DNA from 3 places in the Pseudoalteromonas sp. KAN5 genome. Region 3 is predicted to be linked to each of the others. Evidence: predicted binding sites of a transcription regulator. Region 3 holds the regulator's gene; each other region holds the start of a gene.
The links. The regulator FliA, encoded in region 3, starts transcription of late flagellar genes. The targets are predictions, from matches to a motif close to CTAAAGNTNNNNNNNNNNNNGCCGATA.
Positions count from the first base shown of each region.

Region 1: the regulator FliA is predicted to act here: its motif matches at 1,593-1,619, upstream of KAN5_RS08855 (VC2046/SO_2500 family protein).
Region 2: the regulator FliA is predicted to act here: its motif matches at 4,414-4,440, upstream of KAN5_RS13910 (DUF5610 domain-containing protein).

Region 1 is NZ_AP025589.1:1,978,433-1,985,320, forward strand. Features, by position in the region: gene KAN5_RS08845 (hypothetical protein) at 1-438, opposite strand, end outside; gene KAN5_RS08850 (DUF6172 family protein) at 577-879, opposite strand; gene KAN5_RS08855 (VC2046/SO_2500 family protein) at 1,037-1,558, opposite strand; tRNA gene KAN5_RS08860 (tRNA-Tyr) at 1,671-1,755, shown strand; tRNA gene KAN5_RS08865 (tRNA-Tyr) at 1,804-1,888, shown strand; gene KAN5_RS08870 (SprT family zinc-dependent metalloprotease) at 2,051-2,782, opposite strand; partial or broken gene KAN5_RS08875 (ion channel) at 2,868-3,847, shown strand; gene KAN5_RS08880 (PAS domain S-box protein) at 4,095-6,888, shown strand, end outside.
Region 2 is NZ_AP025589.1:3,105,278-3,112,165, reverse strand. Features, by position in the region: gene KAN5_RS13930 (polysaccharide biosynthesis tyrosine autokinase) at 1-1,758, shown strand, start outside; gene KAN5_RS13925 (CpsB/CapC family capsule biosynthesis tyrosine phosphatase) at 1,755-2,486, shown strand; gene KAN5_RS13920 (VpsP family polysaccharide biosynthesis protein) at 2,486-3,187, shown strand; gene trmA (tRNA (uridine(54)-C5)-methyltransferase TrmA) at 3,207-4,304, opposite strand; gene KAN5_RS13910 (DUF5610 domain-containing protein) at 4,470-5,591, shown strand; gene murI (glutamate racemase) at 5,655-6,452, shown strand; gene KAN5_RS13900 (RNA-binding protein) at 6,415-6,888, opposite strand, start outside.
Region 3 is NZ_AP025589.1:2,092,889-2,099,776, reverse strand. Features, by position in the region: gene flhF (flagellar biosynthesis protein FlhF) at 1-919, shown strand, start outside; gene KAN5_RS09460 (MinD/ParA family protein) at 912-1,772, shown strand; gene KAN5_RS09455 (RNA polymerase sigma factor FliA) at 1,799-2,509, shown strand; gene cheY (chemotaxis response regulator CheY) at 2,550-2,933, shown strand; gene KAN5_RS09445 (protein phosphatase CheZ) at 2,951-3,715, shown strand; gene KAN5_RS09440 (chemotaxis protein CheA) at 3,730-5,934, shown strand; partial or broken gene KAN5_RS09435 (chemotaxis response regulator protein-glutamate methylesterase) at 6,001-6,888, shown strand, end outside.

The DNA of each region.
Region 1 (6,888 bases), 110 kb from region 3:
TGTAAAACACCGCGTTGTCCAATTATCAGCTGGCGCTAACTTATGTTGATAATGAGCATAACTTTTATCCCCCAGCCCACCATAATCTTGCTGTGACAATTTAACGACTAAGCCGGTACTGCTTTTATATTCCAGTGCAATAGTGGCCACCGCTGCCAATGATTTATTTGGTAAATCATAAATCAATTCAACCCATGAATTACTTTTAGCATTTAACCGTGGCACACGAGAAAACTGGATCCAAATATGATCATCATTAATCAGTTGTGATTTTGTTTGTACACTGCTACCAATGGCATCCGTTGCGTAATGCCAATCGTTTTGTACAACAGAGTTGACTTTCAAGCTCGTGGGGCAATTGTGTTGTGCACTTAGCGGTAATGACGTAGTAACTAGTACGCCACAACTATATAAAGCCACTAGTAGCGGGTAAAGCATATGCATCCTTTTTATTGTTTTTCTTATCCAGTCTTAGGGCTAGTTTGCAGTATTTTGATCGTAAAGTCTGTACCTATTAGGTTATTTTTGACACAAAAAATGGGCTATTCAGCCCATTCTTTAGTAAATCAATTACTTTTAAACTTCATCATCAAAATCTTGCACTTGACGTTGCGCAGCTCGCGCAATGATTTCAACATAGAAAGATTCTAAGCCTTGCTTTTCAATCTCGCTAATTGAATTACTGATTTCAGCAACATGTACTACTTGTGCATCTTCGGCCGTGTTGCCAAATTTACAATCAAATGCCCAGTAATCAGCATCAACTGGCAATGTTTTGTTACGCTCTCTTTTCAAATACTTTTTAACTTCATGCTTTGCAGCATCTACCATACGTGGGTATTTGATTTTCTCATGATTCAGCGTGAATGTTTTCTTCATTACGTTCCTAATTACCTTGATTTAATGATGATGACATTTACACCAAGTAAGTTGGAAATGCCATTTCGGTCATTATAGCAATTGCATTTAGTTTTTGGATGCTTTTTTTACCCGAAAGTAAATAAATCTGCTTGCTGATAATGATATCAGCCTAACATCACGCCTGTGCAAGGTGCAAGGGTTGATGGAGATCGTCATTATTAAGGCTATCGTAGAATGCAACTGCATCCATTTGTGGGTGATCTAATTGGCTTTCTTTATTTAAATGACGCTTGCGTACAACGGGTTCGCAGTTATCAATTACTAGCAGTGGAATATGGTTTTTATCATCGCGGATCACTAATGGCTCAGGTGTAAGGCATGAGCGTAAACGAATATCCGCCATCCCCCCTTGCTGTAATCGCTGCGCATTATGTTGCCCAATTAGCATATCAAATTGCGCAGGTGCCAGTGCTTGCTCAGGACCTGCCCCTAAGTATTTGCGTAATTGAGTTTCACTTTGTGTTGTCGCATGAGTATCAACGGACGTCTTAGGTAAATGAAACTGACTAAAATCGAGCGCATCATGTGAGAGCATTGCCAATAATAATGCAAACTCACCACGGCGTGATTCACTCACACTTTTGGCAAGACGATTATTAAGTTGACTCTCTGTGATTAACAAATCATCGATTTGCATAGACTTTAGCCGATTAAAGTAGGGAATAGATATTTATCGGCATTATTTGCTATTTCTTTAGCTTTTTTCTTTACTTAAATACTCACTTTGCTATTATCAGCGCCGTTGCATTGGAGGGGTTCCCGAGCGGCCAAAGGGATCAGACTGTAAATCTGACGGCTCAGCCTTCGCTGGTTCGAATCCAGCTCCCTCCACCACTTTTCTATCGCTCAGTTAAGTGGGGTCAAATGTAACAAAATTAGTGTGGAGGGGTTCCCGAGCGGCCAAAGGGATCAGACTGTAAATCTGACGGCTCAGCCTTCGCTGGTTCGAATCCAGCTCCCTCCACCACTTTTCTTCTCAAGTATTATCCTTATACCAATCGACTTAAATATTTAACCATTCTAGCGGGCTAAATAAAGCGCTATCTGCGTTATAAATTTTTCATGTAGAACAACTAGATGTCAAAATTTATGCCTTGTTATCACTCCATTTATCTGTAATAACCTAACGCTATTCAATCACCCATTGTAAACCCGCACCATGCTCTTTGAGCCAGGTTGTTGCTTGCTTATATTCAGGGTAAAACTCACCTACTCGCTGCCAAAACGCAGCACTATGATTTAAATACTTTAAATGGGCAAGTTCATGCACAATCACATAGTCAATAATCGTGTGAGGTGCACTAGCAAGTAACAAATTAAAGGTCAGCGCCCGTCGTCGATTACAACTCCCCCAACGACGTTTATAAGTATGAATACGAATACTGCTTGGTAATGCCTCTGCCATTTTTATACAATACTGTTGTACTCGCATTTCTATATAACTTTCTAGTTGCTCATGTAAAAAAGCTTCAATCAGGCTTTGATACATAGCGTGCTGGTGTTTAACACGTCGAGATAAATTTAACTGCAAAGTTGGCTGCACCTGATTATTATCTAAGCGCCACTCACAACGTGTTCCAGTGCCATACACCAGTGTTATAGGCTGATCAAAAACAAGAACTCTATTATCTTTTAAAAGATACTGGCGTGTATCAAGCAACTGACTTTGCTTATAGAGCTGCTCATTTATCCAGCCACTTTTACTCACTAACCAGCCCTCAAGCTCCTCAATAGCAACCCCTACAGGGGCATACACTGTCACACTCTGTTGCTGGACTTTAATAGCCACGGTTTTGCGGCGACGACTACGCTTTAACTTATATTCAAACAAACCTGACTCTTGTAACTGTTCGACAGTCATTTAACTAATTACAGGGTGGCTATATTACCTCGCGAAATAACTGCTAATCTATAACTAAGTGGAATTAAATAAAGCGACGTCACAGATGCCAGATAAGCCTTGTTGTAATTATACTTCTCCTGATGGCCATAATTGCCAAGAAACTGACATGGGTTCAGGCTTCTGCTTTTGGCATGATGGAAAGTTTGATAAGTCAGGTTTAGATCTCACCCAGAAATTAGAACGCTATGCAAAAAAGGAGGATTATTACAAGGGTTACAATTACAACGCGCCAACCTAACCGGACTTAGCTTAATAAAGCAGGATGATGAAGATGGCTTTGATTTATCCTACAGCAATTTTTATCGCGCAACGTTAACACACGCTCACCTATTTAATAATAAAATAGCTCACAGCTCGCTCATGAAAGCCACTTTACATGATGCCAGCCTACATTATTGTAATTTACAAGACACTAACCTGTTGGGTATAAAGCTCAACAACACTCGTATAGATAACATAGATTTAGGCACTGAATTATTACAAGAAAAACAAGCCAAAGCCGCGTTAAAAGATGCCGACCGTACTGCAGCACTTGACCTATTTGAACAATCTGAAGAGATATTTCGTAATTTACGAAAAGCATCTGAGCAGCAAGGGTTATTTGAATTGGCTGGCAATTTCACTTATAAAGAGCTAAGGATGCGGCATGCGCAATACCCTAAAGGCTCAAAAAAACGGTTGGCATCAAGCTTTATTGATATGTTATGCGGCTACGGCGAAAAGCCCGAAAACGTGATCCGCTTTAGTTTGTCACTAATCATCTGCTGTGCCCTGTGTTATTTTATCTTTGGCGTGATGGATGCCAGAGGATTAATGCAGCTAAATACTGGGGCATCATTGGGCGATAATTTATCAGCGCTGTTAAATAGCGTTTATTTTAGCGTGGTTACATTTACAACTTTAGGCTATGGCGATATAACACCTGTCGGTTTTTCGCGCTTAATTGCCGCAATAGAAGCATTTTGTGGTAGTTTTTCATTGGCGCTGTTCGTTGTGGTATTTGTGAAACGGATGACACGTTAACTGGTGACTATTTTACAAACAAAAAAATCACTAGTTAGTGATAAATAGTCGCTATAAAATTGGTTATAAATAGTGCTATCATTATGCCCAATAAAACTTAGTAACTTGATTTTACAAAGATTTTAATTTTGTTAAATTTTATAGTTGAAAATGTAAATAACAACTAAGCAACTCACATGCATTTAAACTTTTATCAACATAAATTTCAGATAGCGTTAAGCGCTGAAATAAACTAAATTGAGCCGTTATGCTTTCAGCTTTTTTTATTACAGATCAAGATCCTAGCCTTATTATCAATGGTGTATATGACCCGTTCCTAGTAACACTGTCTGTTTTAACTGCTATTTTTGCAGCATTTTTTGCAGCTTACCTAATTGATCTCGCTAAAGAAACACGCTTTAAAAGTTATCAAAGATTGGCCAACTCCACAGCTTCCTTAGTGTTAGCTGGCGGTATTTGGAGTATGCACTTTATTGGCATGCTCGCATTCTCACTCTGTACAAATATTAGTTATGATCCAATACTCACTTTATTCTCATTCATTCCTGCATTTTTCGCTTGCTTAGCAGCTGGATCATTACTTGTTAAAAGCAACAATACAATTGCTAGTTTAATAATACCATCTATCCTACTTGGCGCTGGCATCGGCACTATGCATTACAGCGGTATGGCTGCCATGCAATTAAGTCCTTTGTTACGCTACGACCCACTGACATTTGGGCTATCAATCATAGTCGCTGTAGTACTGGCATTCATTTCTTTATATTCGCGTTTTAATATCAGTAAGTACTTTCCATCTTTTACTGCTGCGCAAACACGATTGCTCAGTGCCACCATTTTAGGTTTTGCAGTTGCAGGCATGCATTACATGGGGATGGCCGCTACGCGATTTGTCGCAACTTCGCCATTAATTGGTGATGGTAGTGATAGCTCACAGCTTACTTTTGTTGCCATTAGTGTGGTATTTGCAACCATTATTTTAACTGCGGTTGTTGCGATTATTAATGGCATGGTGCGCTACCGCATGTTACTTGAAGAAAAAACGGGCAACGAATCTCGCTTAGAAGCGATTTTATCGACCGCCATAGATGGCATTGTAACCATTGATCATCGCGGTCACATTTTAAGCTTTAATAACGCAGCGCAAAATATTTTTGGCTGGCGCCAATCTGACGTACAAGGCAAAAATGTAAAAATGCTGATGGCAGATGACATTGCCGTCCATCATGATGAGTACCTTTCAAAGGCGGGTCACATCGATTTAGGAAAAGTCATTGGCATCAATCGAGATGTACTTGCAAAACACAAAGATGGCCATTTATTCCCTATTCGTTTAGGAATTGGCGAAGCAACCCAACCTGGTCAGGACTCAATATTTGTTGGCTTTATTACCGATTTAACCGAGCAGCGAAAACTACAAAAAAATCTCATCGAAAAAGAACAACAATACCGTTCGCTGATGGACAATATGCCAGGTGTGGTATTTCGCTGCGAGTTAAATAAAAACTGGAGTATGATTTTTATCAGCCCTAGCATTAATGAAGTAACAGGCTACGTACCTTCAGAGTTTATTAATAAGCATATAGAATTTGGTGATTTAATTTTCAAAGACGACACCGATCGTATCAATGAAGCAATCGCCCAAGCCGTTGCAGATAAATCACAATACTCAATTGAATATCGACTGCGCCACCGTAATGGCAAACTTATTTGGGTGCTTGAAAAAGGCAGCTTTGAGTTTAACAATCAAGGTGAAGCGGTTTGGATTGACGGCGTTATTGTTGATATTAGTGAACGTCGTGAATACGAAGATAAGCTAAAACTAGCCAAATTAGCGGCTGAAGAGGCAGCGCAAGCGAAGCAATCATTTATGGCAAATATGAGCCACGAAATTCGTACTCCAATGAACTCTATTATTGGTTTTAGTGACTTATTAATGGATACACCGCTTGATCAAGAGCAACAAAAGCATTTGATCACCGTCAACAATGCCGCTCGTTCGCTGCTGCGCCTATTAAACGAAATACTGGACTCGGCGAAACTAGAAAAAGGTAAGCTGACCATAGAACCAGTACATTTTAATCTTCAGCCCGTTCTTGATAGTATTATTTCCACCTTTTGGCTAGAAGCTAAAAAGAAAGATCTTGAACTAACACTAACTATTAAAGAGTCTGTTCACTCTGCTTACTATGGTGATCCGGATCGAATTCGCCAAGTGTTAACTAATTTAATTGGCAATGCGATTAAATTTACAGCACAAGGTTCTGTAAATGTAACGGTCAGTACAACCCAAAATAATTACTTATTTTTTGAAGTACAAGATACCGGTATTGGCATTGCTAAAGATCGCCTTAAAGCCGTATTTCAACCTTTTGTACAAGCTGATGGCACCACCACTCGCCGATTCGGTGGTACTGGACTGGGCACCACGATCAGTAAACAGCTCGTCGAACTGATGGGTGGCATAATCAATGTAGTAAGTGAAGAAGATAAAGGCAGTTGCTTTTACTTTTCATTACCTTTAGAGCCTAGTGATGAAACAAAGATCAACTACTTTGATGAGTTACACACTCAATTACCGCAACTGCGCATTTTAGTCGTTGACGATATAGAGCAAAATGTTGAGTTATTGCAACTACTATTATCGCGAGATCAACATATTATCAGCACTGCAAGCAATGGTTTAGAAGCACTTGCTATCTTTGAAAGCCAAGATTTTGATGTTATTTTGATGGATATCCACATGCCTGAGTGTGACGGTATTACTGCAACACATAGAATTCGTGAAATCGAACAGCAACGACAATTAAAGAACACACCAATCATTGCCCTTACTGCCAGTGTATTACAACAAGATAAGTTAACTGCGAAAAAAGCAGGCATGAATGGTTTTGCAAACAAACCTGTTGATATTAACCAATTGAATCAAGAAATTGCCCAAGTACTTGGTTTTGGCCTAAATAAAGAGACTCTGATTGCACAAAGTGACCCCACGGCACAGCATATTGACTTTAAAAAAGGGCAACAACTGTGGGGCAGTA
Region 2 (6,888 bases), 1.0 Mb from region 3:
GGGCTAGTGGCGGCTTTTCAATCTCGCTTGACCGTTAATCCTATTCGAAAAACTCAACTTGTCCACATAACGTTTGAATCGAGTGATCCTGAACTTGCAGCCTTAGTAGCAAACACTGTAGGCGAAGTGTATATCGACAGTAATATGCGTGCAAAAATGGGAATTACAAAAAAAGCATCTGATTGGTTAAATGTCAGATTATCAGAGTTACGCATTCAGCTAGATGAATCTGAAGCGCGTTTGCAAGAGTATCGTGAATCGCAAGAGTTGATAGATATTGAAGGGGTTTCTGGCTTGATCAATCAAGAGTTGGAGCAAACCTCACAGCAATTGGTAGTGGCCCGTAACGAGAAAAATAATCTAAATAGTATTAATCGAGTGATTGCCGAATACGGAAAAGAGAATATTGAACGTTTAGGCAGTATGCCTGAAATTACCTCACATCGTGTAATTCAAGACGTAAAACGGGAGATGGTTTTTGCGCAGCGTAAGGTGAGTGAACTGGGGGAAGTGTACGGGCCGAAGCACCCAAAAATAATTTCAGCTAAAGCGGAGTTGGCAACGGTTACCAAAAACTTGCATGAGCAGATAATGGGGCTGGTGGCAGGGATTGAAAAGGAACTGAATCGTGCTATTCGTACCGTTAAAGCACTTGAGCAAGATGTTGCGGATGTTAGAGCGCGTTATCAAGATATATCTCGTAAAGAAACCGACTATAATCAGCTTAAAAGAGAGGTGGATACTAATCGAACTATCTTTAATAGTTTTTTATCTCGCTCGAAAGAAACTGAAGTCACCAGTGATTTTAGCTCGGCAGCAGCACGCTTTACCGATCGGGCCTTTGCACCAATTAACCCAAGTAAACCAAATAAAAAAGTGATTGTGCTACTAACATTTGTAGCAAGCGTTGGTTTTGCAATAATAATGGCATTAATTTTCGACTCTTTAAACGACACGATAAAAAGTAAAGCTGATATTGAAAATCGTTTAATGCACCGTATGTTAGGGCTATTACCTTTAGTACGCCTACCAAAGAAAGCAAACTTACCTATCCATGCTTATTTACAGGATGGTTATAAAAACTTTGCCGAAGCAGTACGAACATTTCGCACCGGTCTAATTTTGACACAAATGGAGCGTAATCATCACGTTATAGCTGTTACGTCGACAGTCCCGGGGGAGGGTAAAACGACAACCTCGGCGAACCTTGCAATGTCGCTTGGCCAGTTAGGTAAAGTGCTATTGATCGATGCCGATTTAAGAAAGCCAAGTATATGCAGACGTTTTGATATACCTGCTTATCATCCCGGTTTATCAAACTTAATCATAGGCACTGAAAAACTTGATGAGTGTATTTTTACGGATAAAACAGCAAACTTTATGATTATGCCAAGTGGGCCAGTGCCAAGTAACCCGCTGGAACTACTTGCATCAGAACGGTTTACAAAACTAATTAACTCATTAAAAAACCAGTTTGATTACATTGTTATAGATACGCCGCCGACACAAGCTGTGAGTGATCCATTAGTGATTGCACAACTGGCAGATACTGTTGTTTATGTTGTTAAATCAGATAGTACACGGATCAAAGCAATCAAAGGTGGCTTAGACCGGTTATTTGAAGTTAAAGCCAATATTGCTGGTGTAGTATTAAATCAAGTTGATGTGACTAAAGATCATGATGGTAGCTACCAAGGTTATTATGACTACTATGGTTATGGACACGACACTGCATCGGATCCTAAAAAAGTGGCATGATAGATATTCACAGTCATATTCTCCCTGAAATTGATGATGGTGCTAAGGATATATCTGAATCTTTAGCATTATTAAGATTGGCACAAGATGATGGCATTACTCATCTGGTAGCAACGCCGCATATACATTTTGGTCGTTTTGATAATAGTGTAGAGCTGATTAAGCAGAAGTTTGATATTTTTTGCGCTATTGTTGCGAAAGCGAATATAAACATACAGCTGGCAGTTGCAGCTGAGGTAAGACTCGACTTGGAAGTGATGCCTCTCGTTAAGCAAAAAAAGCTACCATTTATAGGGCAGGTAAATGGTGTTAACTATGTGCTGTTAGAGCTACCTCATTCGCATATGCCTGTTGGTTTTGAAAACTTTATTCGTTGGCTAGCGAAACATAATATAGTGCCTGTAATCCCTCATCCTGAGCGTAATCGTGATATTCAAAAAAATGTCGCATATTTAGCGCAATTAAAAAAATTAGGTTGTGAGCTACAACTTACAGCAAGTAGTATTCTTGGTCATTTTGGAGAGCAAGCACAACAGCTGAGTGAATATATTTTAGCGCACCGTTTAGCTACTTATGTAGCGTCTGATATGCATAGCGTTAAACGCCGGCCACCAATGCTTACGTTAGCCCACGAGCGCATTTGTCGTTTCAGTGATTTAGCATACGCCCATGAGCTTTTTTATAGCAATCCTAAGCGTTTAACACAATCATTATTTAAATCAGTATAATGATTACGCGTAGAGCTGTTTATTTATTGCAGTGCCTCGTCTTGATGGGTATGGCTCTGGCGGTAGGCTATTGGAGTTTGCAAAAAGCAACATCAAACGCCTGGTATTTTTCTTCATTGTATAGTCTGCAAGCATGGCAATCTGATCCACTTACCTTTCAAGAAAGTGATTATAAAGCAATGCTATCGTCTATTGACCGCGCGGTTATGCAAGATCCAACGCATCCACATTACTTACATTTCAAAGCTAATATAATCACCCTTGGCATTAGCCAGCATTGGTTACCTGAATCTGAGTTGTCGGTAGCCAGAGATTTATTGCTCGACTCTATTAATAACCGGAAAGCATGGGCAAAAAGTTGGATTGAACTTGCGCGAGTTCAAGCATATTTAGAAAATGTTGATGAGCGAGTAATTAACTATATTTCTCGTGCTGAGGAGGTTGGCCCCTATGACTTTGATGTACACAAAACAGTGGTAGAAATTATGCTTCAGCACTGGTCAAATTTACAACCACAATATAAAGTTTATTTTTTTAAACATTTGCTTCTAGCACTACACCATGGTTATAAATTTGTAGAGATATTAAAAATTGCAAAACAGTCTCAGCAATTACCCCTGATGTGTTTAATCCTTGATAAGGATAGTCGGTTTGAGGAAGTTAAGCGGTCATGGGTGAACAACAGCTATTGTGCTAAATAAGCACAATAGCTAAGTTAAGTTACTTACGTTGTAAAAACACCCCTGATTCTATGTGGTGGGTGTAAGGGAATTGGTCAAAAATTGCGAAGCGCTTAACTTCGTGAGTACGAGTTAAGTGCTCTAAGTCTCGCTCGAGAGTATCTGGGTTACATGAAATATAAATAATGCTTTCATAGTTAGCGACTAGATCACAAGTGAGTGTATCCATGCCAGACCGTGGCGGGTCAACTAGAATGGTTTGGCAGTTATAGCTTGTTAAATCAATACCCTCTAAACGTGAAAAAGTGCGCTCGCCATTCATCGCTTGAGTGAACTCCTCACTAGACATGCGAATAATATCTAAGTTAGTCACCTTGTTTTTGGCAATATTGTATTGAGCAGAGTGTACTGATGACTTAGAGATCTCTGTAGCTAACACACGATTAAACGAGCCTGCCAATGCAATCGAAAAATTACCATTGCCACAATACAGCTCAAGCAAATCATTTTTTAATGGCTTACATAAATCCTGAGCCCACTCTAGCATCTTAATATTTACTTTGGCATTAGGCTGGGTGAAGCTATTTTCTACTTGTTGATAAATAAGCTCTTGGCCATTAACGGTTAGACGTTCAGTAACATAGTCATCACCCAACACTTCTTTTTGTTTGCGGGCACGGCCAATAAAATCAATTTTAAAGCGTTCACTCAGCGCCACTTTTAACGCTTTAATCGCTGTTAGCCATTCATCATCTAATGGTTTGTGGTAAAGCAAGCTTACAAGAATTTCACCACTGAGACTTGATAAATAATCTATTTGAAATAATTTGCGGCGTAATATCTCACAACCCTTTAAATTTTCGATCATCGCTTGCATAACTTCGCCAATCAGCGGTGCTGCTGGATCAAAGGTATCTACACGAATTTTTTCTTTGGTAGCTTGGTCAAACATAATATGGAATAAATCATCCCCATCATGCCACACTCTAAACTCAGCGCGTTGACGGTAGTGAATAGGCTCTGAGCCAAATACTTCTAATTGCTCAACCCCAAATCGTTGGAATTGCGCAATAATACGCTGCTCTTTTTCGCTTAATTGCGCATCGTATATTGATGTATCGATCTTAATAACTGCCATTATGCCCACTACCTTCTATCTTTAAGCTATTTATCGGCGCTATTGTAGGGGGCAGGGAGTATTTGTCTAGTTTTGCGTAATGAAAGGTGCTGTTTTTTTGTACATTTCGCTTCAGTTATTTATTTTTAGGCCGATACTAAAGAATGCAACTATAGGAGTCGGATCATGAAAATTGGTAACTTTGGCTTTGTTCCAAATAACAATGTCAATAAATACAGTAACAAAGATGCATTACAGCAACCTACAATACAGTCTCCCCAAGATAGTTACCAGCAACGTGGTAGGGAGTTAGCCGCAAAAGTATTAGGCGATAAAATGGCTGAAGCCTTGGGTTTACCTGTCGCTGAAGAGAAAAAAGACAAACCGTTATTCGATTTTGAAGAAATTGTCAAAAATGTACTGGATTTTGTAACGGGTGCGGTTAAAAAAGCACAAGCCGGTGGTGCCGATGATGACAAACTCAAAGGGATGCTCAGTGATGCACGCACAGGTGTGCAAATAGGCATTGATGATGCGTATGAAGAGTTAAAAGGCACAGGAGTTTTAAATGATGAAATAGAAGAGGGCATTGAAAAATCAAAAGCTGGGATTTTTAGCGGCCTTGATGAGTTTGAAGAGAGTCTATTTAATCCAAAACCAGAATCTGTCAGTGTCAGCCAAGCACAATACTTAAGTTTAAGTAACAATGCAGAATATAATTTTACCACTGCAGAGGGTGATGAAGTGACGATTAGCTTTGCTGATGCCTTTAAACAACAATCAGCAAGTAGTTATCAACGTAATGGTCAAAACGAAGGTTATGCTAGTGAATCATCACAATCACGTGAACTGTCCTTTAGTATGTCGGTCAATGGTGATTTAAATGAAGACGAGCAAGAGGCAATAAATGCCTTAATGGAGGATCTTCAAAATGTGAGCCAAACCTTTTTTGGTGGCGATTTAGAGCAGGCGTTTGCACAAGCACAAGAGCTAAGCCTTGGTAATGAACAGCTGGTGGCGTTTTCAATGGATTTAAGGCAGACCAAAACCTTCGCTGCAATAAAAGGCTATGAAGAAAATAAACCTGCCCCAGAGAAAAAAGTTGCTGAAAAAATAGCCCCATTTAATGATGATTTAAAAGAAGCCTTCAATAAGGCAGGTGATTTAGGTTTACAAAATGAGCTTGCGGGTATCTTACAATGGTTGAACCAAGATAAAGAAGAAGTTGGCAAATTGGTTGAATATACTAAATCAATGTTTGAGCAAATGAATAAGCTACGTTCAGCCGCGACAGACAGCGAAGCGTAAGCTTTATTTCTGCTTAACTGCATGGCAAACTGCTTCGCTTAAAGTAAATACGAGGCGAGTAGTTTGTCTGCACATATTTTGGTTTTTGACTCTGGCCTTGGTGGCACTACAGTACTTGAACATATTCGATGTGCGCTCCCTGAAGCGCAATTTAGTTATTTTATGGATAATGCTTATTTACCTTATGGCAAACAGAGCCAGCAAACTATCATTAATCGCTTAAGCGCTTTGCTCGATTACATAACGGTTAATCAATTAACCGTTGATATCTTAGTTATCGCCTGCAACACCGCTTCAACAGCCGCACTGTCAGCCGTTAGGAAACTAGCGAGTATCCCTATTGTAGGTGTTGTTCCTGCAATAAAGCCCGCCACACTTATAACTCAATCAAAGCATATTGCATTATTAGCAACACCTGCAACAGTACAAAGTGCTTATACGCAGCAATTAATACAAGAGTATGCACAGGATGTAACTGTTCATTTATACGCAAGTGTAGAGTTGGTTAATATTGCAGAGCAGGCTTACTTAAATAAGCAACTAGACCAGAATAAACTAACCGCCGAACTAGATAGGTTAGCAATTGATCATAGTGTGGATGTCATAGTTTTAGGATGTACACATTTCCCGCTCCTAACTCATGGCATTAATGACTATTTTGCGGGAGCTGTTAAGCTACTTGATTCAGGGGCTGCAATTGCAAAGAGAGTTGTAACTTTATTAGCAACTGAAAAAAGGCCTGAAGTAGCGGTAGATAAAAAAAAGCCGCTGCATTTTTACGCAACGGCTTCTATTTATATCGATAAGCAACCGGTGGAGCTAGTTACGCTGACTGATCTGACTCAGAACGAAAAGAGCTAGATTCATCATCTTGTTTTTGTTTTGCCTCACGTACCTTTAACGTACGCTGTTGAAACTCACTATCGTTTAATTTAGCAATGGCGTTGTCAGCATCAAGTTCTGCCATTTCAACAAAACCGAAGCCACGACGTTTGCCAGTATTCTTATCCTTTAATAAACGAACATTAAATACTTTACCTTGCTCTTCAAATAAAGTGCGAACTACGCCTTCATTTGCACGATAAGGAAGGTTGCCAACATAAAGTGTTTTTGTTTTTACTTCGGCATCTTCAACATCGTCAGATGACATTGCAGCAATAACCACACCACCAATTAATAAACCAGCAGCAAATAATAGTGCAGGACTTAATTGTAAGCTTGAAAGTGCAAAGTTAACTATAACGAAACCAATAACAGCAAGGATAACTGAAGAGATAAGAGATTTTTGATCGGGTAA
Region 3 (6,888 bases):
GATGCGTGATGAAATGGCTGCAATGCGTCAATTACTTGAGTATCAAGTTTCAGGTTTAATGCAACAAGACTTAGCACGTCGCGATCCAACGCGTGCATGTATGATTGACCGTTTAGTTGGCATGGGGATTGATAGCGAAGTGGCTGAACAAATGGCGTGCTTTATTCCTGATGATGTATCGCGTCAACAAGCATGGCAAGCATTGTTGCAAATGGTTGAAAACCAAATGCATACCACTAATAACGAGATTCTACGCCAAGGCGGCGTTTTTGCACTTGTTGGCCCAACGGGAGTGGGTAAAACAACCACAGTTGCTAAACTTGCCGCTCTGGGGGCACAAAAGTATGGGGCTGATAAAGTCGCACTTATCACCACCGATACTTACCGCATTGGTGCCTATGAGCAATTAGCTACTTATGGCCGTATTATTGGCTGTGGTGTAAAACAAGTTAAAGATGCCAATGAATTAGCTGAAGTTTTATACCATTTACGCAATAAGCGTCTAGTATTAATAGATACCGCTGGCATGAGTCAACGTGATTTACGTTTAACCGAACAATTGAACACGCTAATGCGTAATCAACGAGTTGATATTCGTAACTATCTAGTACTCAGTGCTACAGCTCAAATTAATGTATTGCAAGAAACCGTAAGGCACTTTAAAAAAGTACAATTAAGTGGCTGTATTTTCACTAAATTAGACGAATCGTTAAGTTTAGGCGAGATTATTAGTATAGCGATTCAAAATCGCCTCCCAATAGGGTATCTTACTAATGGTCAGCGTGTGCCTGAAGACATTCGGGTCGCTAATGCAGAGAAATTAGTAAAAAAAGCTGAACAATTGTATTTAAAAAGAACAAAAGCGCAACATTCACGACGTCAAGCAGTAGCGTCAAGCACAGTAGGGATGTATGATTAACACAGTATTAGATCAAGCAAGTGGCCTGCGTAAAATGAGTCAAAACAATAATAAGGGCGTTAAAGTTATCGCTGTCACAGGTGGTAAAGGTGGGGTTGGTAAAACGAACGTCTCACTAAACACTGCGATTGCCTTAGGTCAACTCGGAAACCGAGTATTAGTACTGGATGCCGATTTAGGTTTGGCGAATTGCGATGTAATGCTCGGACTGCGAGTAGAACGTAACCTTTCTCATGTATTATCAGGCGAATGTGAACTCGACGAAATTTTGGTGGAAGGTCCTGCTGGAATAAAAATAGTGCCAGCAACGTCTGGTTCGCAAAGCATGGTCGAACTTTCACCTTCTGAGCATGCTGGTCTGATCCGCGCATTTAGCGAATTAAATACCGAATTTGATATATTGATTGTTGATACTGCTGCTGGTATTTCTGACATGGTGTTAAGCTTTTCTCGCGCAGCCCAAGATGTCATGGTCGTCGTATGCGATGAACCAACTTCTATTACCGATGCTTATGCCTTAATCAAGGTATTAAGCCGTGAGCATGGTGTTTATAAATTTAAAATCGTGGCTAATATGGTTCGCAGCATGCGTGAAGGCCATGAGTTATTTGCAAAACTCTCAAAAGTAACAGACCGCTTTTTGGATGTATCGATGGAGTTGGTTGCCACTGTCCCTTACGATGAGAATATGCGTAAATCAACACGTCGGCAAAAAGTGATTGTTGACTTATTCCCTAACTCCCCTGCAGCAATAGCATTTAAAACATTAGCGACAAAAGCAGTTAAATGGCCTATACCTAATCAACCTTCTGGCCATTTAGAATTTTTCATAGAAAAACTAGTAAACGGCTAACTATGACAGCATCGGTGAATAAAGCGATGGGATATCAATCTACACAAAATCTAAATGTGATTGTTGAACGACATGCCTCACTTGTCAAAAAAGTGGCGTGTCATTTAATCGCTCGTTTACCTGCGAGTGTGCAGCTCGATGATTTGATTCAATCGGGAATGATAGGGCTGATTGAAGCGTCGAAAAATTTTGATGCAAGCAAAGGTGCAAGTTTTGAAACCTTTGCAGGTATTCGTATTCGTGGCGCAATGCTTGATGAAATGCGCCGTGGTGATTGGGCACCTCGTTCTGTACATCGTAATAGTCGTAGAGTAGCTGAGGCAATTAGTGAACTTGAAAGTGAACTTAATCGCGAGCCTAAAGATATTGAAGTTGCTGAAAAACTTGATATTACACTCGATGAGTACCATCATATTCTTAGTGATGTGAACTCCAGCAAAGTACTAGGAATAGAAGATTTAGGGGTTGACGAAGATGTTATTACCCCAGTAGGACATGATTTAGCGCTAGACAAGCCCTTTAATAATGTTAAAAATGAACGCTTTAATAAATCATTGTTAGCAGCTATACAATCCTTACCTGAACGAGATGGGCTAGTATTATCGCTGTACTATAACGATGAAATGAATTTAAAAGAGATTGGACATATACTCGATGTAAGCGAATCGCGTGTGAGTCAGATACATGGTCAGGCGATGATTAAGCTAAAAGCAAAAATCAATGACTGGATAAATTAGTAGTAAGTAAATATAGGTTCAGACCTCACCGGAGGATGTTTTGGATAAAAACATGAAAATTCTTGTTGTTGATGATTTTTCGACGATGAGACGTATTATCAAAAATCTGTTAAGAGATTTAGGTTTTACAAATGTACAAGAAGCTGATGATGGCTCAACAGCATTGCCAATGCTACAAAATCAAGAATTTGATTTTGTAGTAACAGACTGGAATATGCCGGGTATGCAAGGGATTGACTTGTTGCGTGCCATTAGAGCTGATGACAGCCTAAAACATATTCCAGTTTTGATGGTCACAGCAGAAGCTAAAAAAGAACAAATTGTTGCTGCTGCTCAGGCTGGTGTTAACGGTTATATCGTTAAGCCATTTACAGCTGCGACACTTAAGACCAAATTGGAAAAAGTGTTTGAGCGTTTAGGTTAAATAAATAGGAGAGGCTTATGTCAGCACCAGCTGCGCCTCAGATCAGTTTAGAGCAAGCCCGTCAGCTTGTAGTTTACCTTGAAAATGGTGAACAAGATAAAGCTGATCAATTAATTATTGATGCTGCGTCAAAAGAGCAATCAGAATTATTCGCCGAAGTAGGTAAGTTGACACGTCAGCTGCATGACGCGTTGAAAAATTTTGAACTCGACACACGTTTAGCTGATTTGACTACCGAAGCAATTCCTGATGCAAAGCAGCGCCTTAACTATGTTATGGAAATGACAGAGAACGCTGCTAATAAAACCATGGACGCGGTAGAAGCAAGTTTACCTATTGCTCAACAACTCGCTGATGAGATTTCACACATCAAACCAACATGGGATCGCCTCATGAGTCGTGAAATTGAGTTGGGTGAGTTTAAAACTCTCTGTCATAGTTTAGATAAGTTTATGAATAACTCACAAACTAAAACGGATGAACTGCAAGGGCTAATGACCAATGTGTTAATGGCGCAAGACTTCCAAGATTTGACTGGCCAAGTGATCCGCCGAGTGATCGAATTAGTTAGAGAAGTAGAAGACAGCTTGATCCATTTGTTAACGGCATTTGGTAGCCAAGACGATCGAGAAACAAAAATAGTAGCACCAGCCATTGAAAAAATGCCTGCTGAAAATAAAATTGCAGGCCCAGAAGGGCCAATTATTGATAAAGAATCTCGTGATGATGTTGTCTCAGGGCAAGATGATGTAGATGATTTATTATCAAGTTTGGGCTTCTAAGAGGAGATAACGGCATGAGCTTTGAAGTCGATGAAGATATTTTACAGGATTTTCTAGTTGAGGCTGGAGAAATTCTTGAGCTTTTGTCAGAACAGCTGGTGGAGCTTGAAAATAACCCAGATGATACCGAATTACTCAATGCAATTTTCCGTGGCTTTCATACGGTAAAAGGCGGTGCTGGTTTTTTAAGTATGACCGAGCTAGTTGATGCTTGTCATGGCGCTGAAAACGTATTTGATTTATTACGCCAAGGTGTGCGTAAAGTTAATTCTGAGCTAATGGATGTGATCCTACAAGCACTCGATACAATTAACGAAATGTTTGCGACTATTCAAAGTAGAGAAAAGCCTGAGCCTGCAGATCCTGAATTACTTGCCGTTTTACACAAACTTGGTCTGCCTCCGAGTGCAGATGAAATCAGTAGTGCATCACCAATTGACAGTACTCCAGCTCCACAAGTTGATGCTGACGCGATTTTAGATGATGACGACCCATTTGCATTTGATGTTTTATTTGATGGTCAGGTCGAAAACGATACGACTGAAGTGCAAATTGATGAAATTACAGAAGATGAATTTGAAAGTTTACTTGATGAACTACATGGTAAAGGGCAAAGCCCGGCAGCCACAACAAGTTCGGTAAGTAATGATTCATCGAATAGTGATATTACAGATGACGAATTTGATAGCCTGTTAGATGAGTTACACGGTGTTGGTAGCTTTGGTATCGTTAGTAATACGACCAGTAGCCAAGCCGCAGCTTCACCTTCAACACCGGTTGAAGCGCCAAAAACTTCAAGCTCGGATGAGATCAGCGATGATGAATTTGAAGCTCTGCTAGATGAATTGCATGGTAAAGGGAGTGCTCCCCAAGCGACAGAATCAGTACCTGTGTCAGCATCCACACCAACGACTTCATCAAGCGCTAAGCCTGAAGCAAAAGAGCCAGTTCGCACAGAGGTAAGTAAAGAAGTTGAAAAGCCGGCTCCTACAGTAACATCGACAACGGCTCCTGCAACAACAACACCAGCAGCGGCGAAAAAAGCACCACCGGCACAAGCTGATACAACAGTACGTGTTGACACTAAGCGTCTCGATCAAATAATGAATATGGTTGGCGAGTTAGTATTAGTACGTAATCGTCTCGTAAGCCTTGCGACTAACACTGAAAGTGAGGCCATGGGTAAAGCCATTTCCAACCTTGATGTGGTAACTGCAGATTTACAAGGTGCGGTGATGAAAACCCGCATGCAACCGATCAAAAAAGTGTTTGGTCGTTTCCCTCGTGTAGTCCGTGATTTAGCACGTAGCTTGAAAAAAGACATCAACTTGTTATTGGTTGGTGAAGAGACTGATTTAGATAAAAACTTAGTTGAAGCACTGGCGGATCCACTTGTTCACTTAGTGCGTAACTCAGTGGATCATGGTATCGAAATGCCTGATGTGCGTGAAGCGGCGGGTAAATCACGTACAGGTACTGTGACATTGTCAGCATCCCAAGAAGGTGACCATATTTTACTTACCATCCGTGATGACGGTGCGGGTATGGATCCTGAAAAGCTGAAAAAGATTGCTATTAGTAAAGGCGTGCTTGATCACGAACAAGCAGCCCGTTTATCTGATACTGAAGCATATAACTTAATCTTTGCTCCTGGCTTTTCTACTAAAGAGCAGATCTCGGATATTTCTGGCCGTGGTGTGGGTATGGATGTGGTGAAAACCAAAATTACTCAGCTTAATGGCTCTGTGAATATTCAGTCTGAGCTGGGTGTAGGCACAGTTTTAGAAATTAAAGTACCGCTAACGCTGGCAATCTTACCAACATTGATGGTTGTTGTTGGCGAGCAGACATTTGCATTACCGCTGGCTGGTGTAAATGAAATATTTCACCTTGATCTCACTAAAACCAATGTTGTTGATGGTCAATTAACTATCATAGTGCGTAAAAAAGCGTTGCCATTGTTTTACTTAGAACATTGGTTAGTTAAAGGTGCCGATCGTTCTCAGCGCAAAGCACAAGGCCATGTTGTGATTGTACAAATAGGCACACAACAAGTTGGCTTTGTTGTTGATTCATTGATTGGTCAAGAAGAGGTGGTGATCAAGCCGCTTGATGCTTTATTACAAGGTACGCCGGGTATGGCAGGTGCAACAATCACCTCTGATGGTGGTATAGCGCTTATTTTAGATGTGCCTAGCCTGTTAAAGCACTACGCCTAGTCCATTCTTATCTTAACGTGAGAGCTAATTTAGCTCTCACAGATAAAATTTAACAAGAGTATGCCGATGGCAGTTAAAGTTTTAGTTGTTGATGATTCAAGTTTTTTTCGCCGTCGAGTGAGCGAAATACTCGAGCAAGATAAGGATATTGAAGTTATTGGTTTTGCGGTAAATGGCCGAGAAGCTGTGGATAAAGCAAACCAATTACGACCTGATGTAATCACCATGGATGTTGAAATGCCGGTGCTTGATGGGATTAGTGCTGTAAAACAGATCATGGCGGCTAACCCAACACCAATCCTGATGTTTTCTTCACTTACTCGTGATGGTGCAACGGCCACTTTAGATGCGCTTGATGCGGGGGCGTTGGATTTCTTACCGAAAAAGTTTGAAGATATTGCCCGTAATAATGAAGACGCAATTAAGCTATTACAAAATAAAGTAAAAGAAATCGGCCGCCGTCGATTATCACGTTTTAGTCGGCCAGTATCATCAACGCCAGCAGTGCCACCTTCAGGTGCTACGACTTCCCTGCGCTCTACAATTACTCAGCCGGATAGAAGTTTCAACCGAAATACAGCACCAAGTGCTGGTGCTACCGCCTCTATTCGCGCTTCAGGGAAGAAATATCAAGTTGTCGCTATTGGTACCTCTACTGGTGGTCCTGTTGCACTGCAAACCATTTTGACCCAATTACCTGCTAACTTTCCACATCCTATTTTATTGATCCAGCATATGCCTGCAGCCTTTACCCCTGCATTTGCTGCTCGTTTAAATAGCTTGTGTAAAATACACGTAAAAGAAGCTCAGCAGGGGGATAGATTAATGCCAGGTACGGCTTATTTGGCACCAGGCGGTCAACAAATGTTGATTGAAGGGCGAGGGGGGGAACCGGACGCTAAGAGTATTTGAAGATGATAGTGCGCGGATCACATATAAACCCAGTGTTGACGT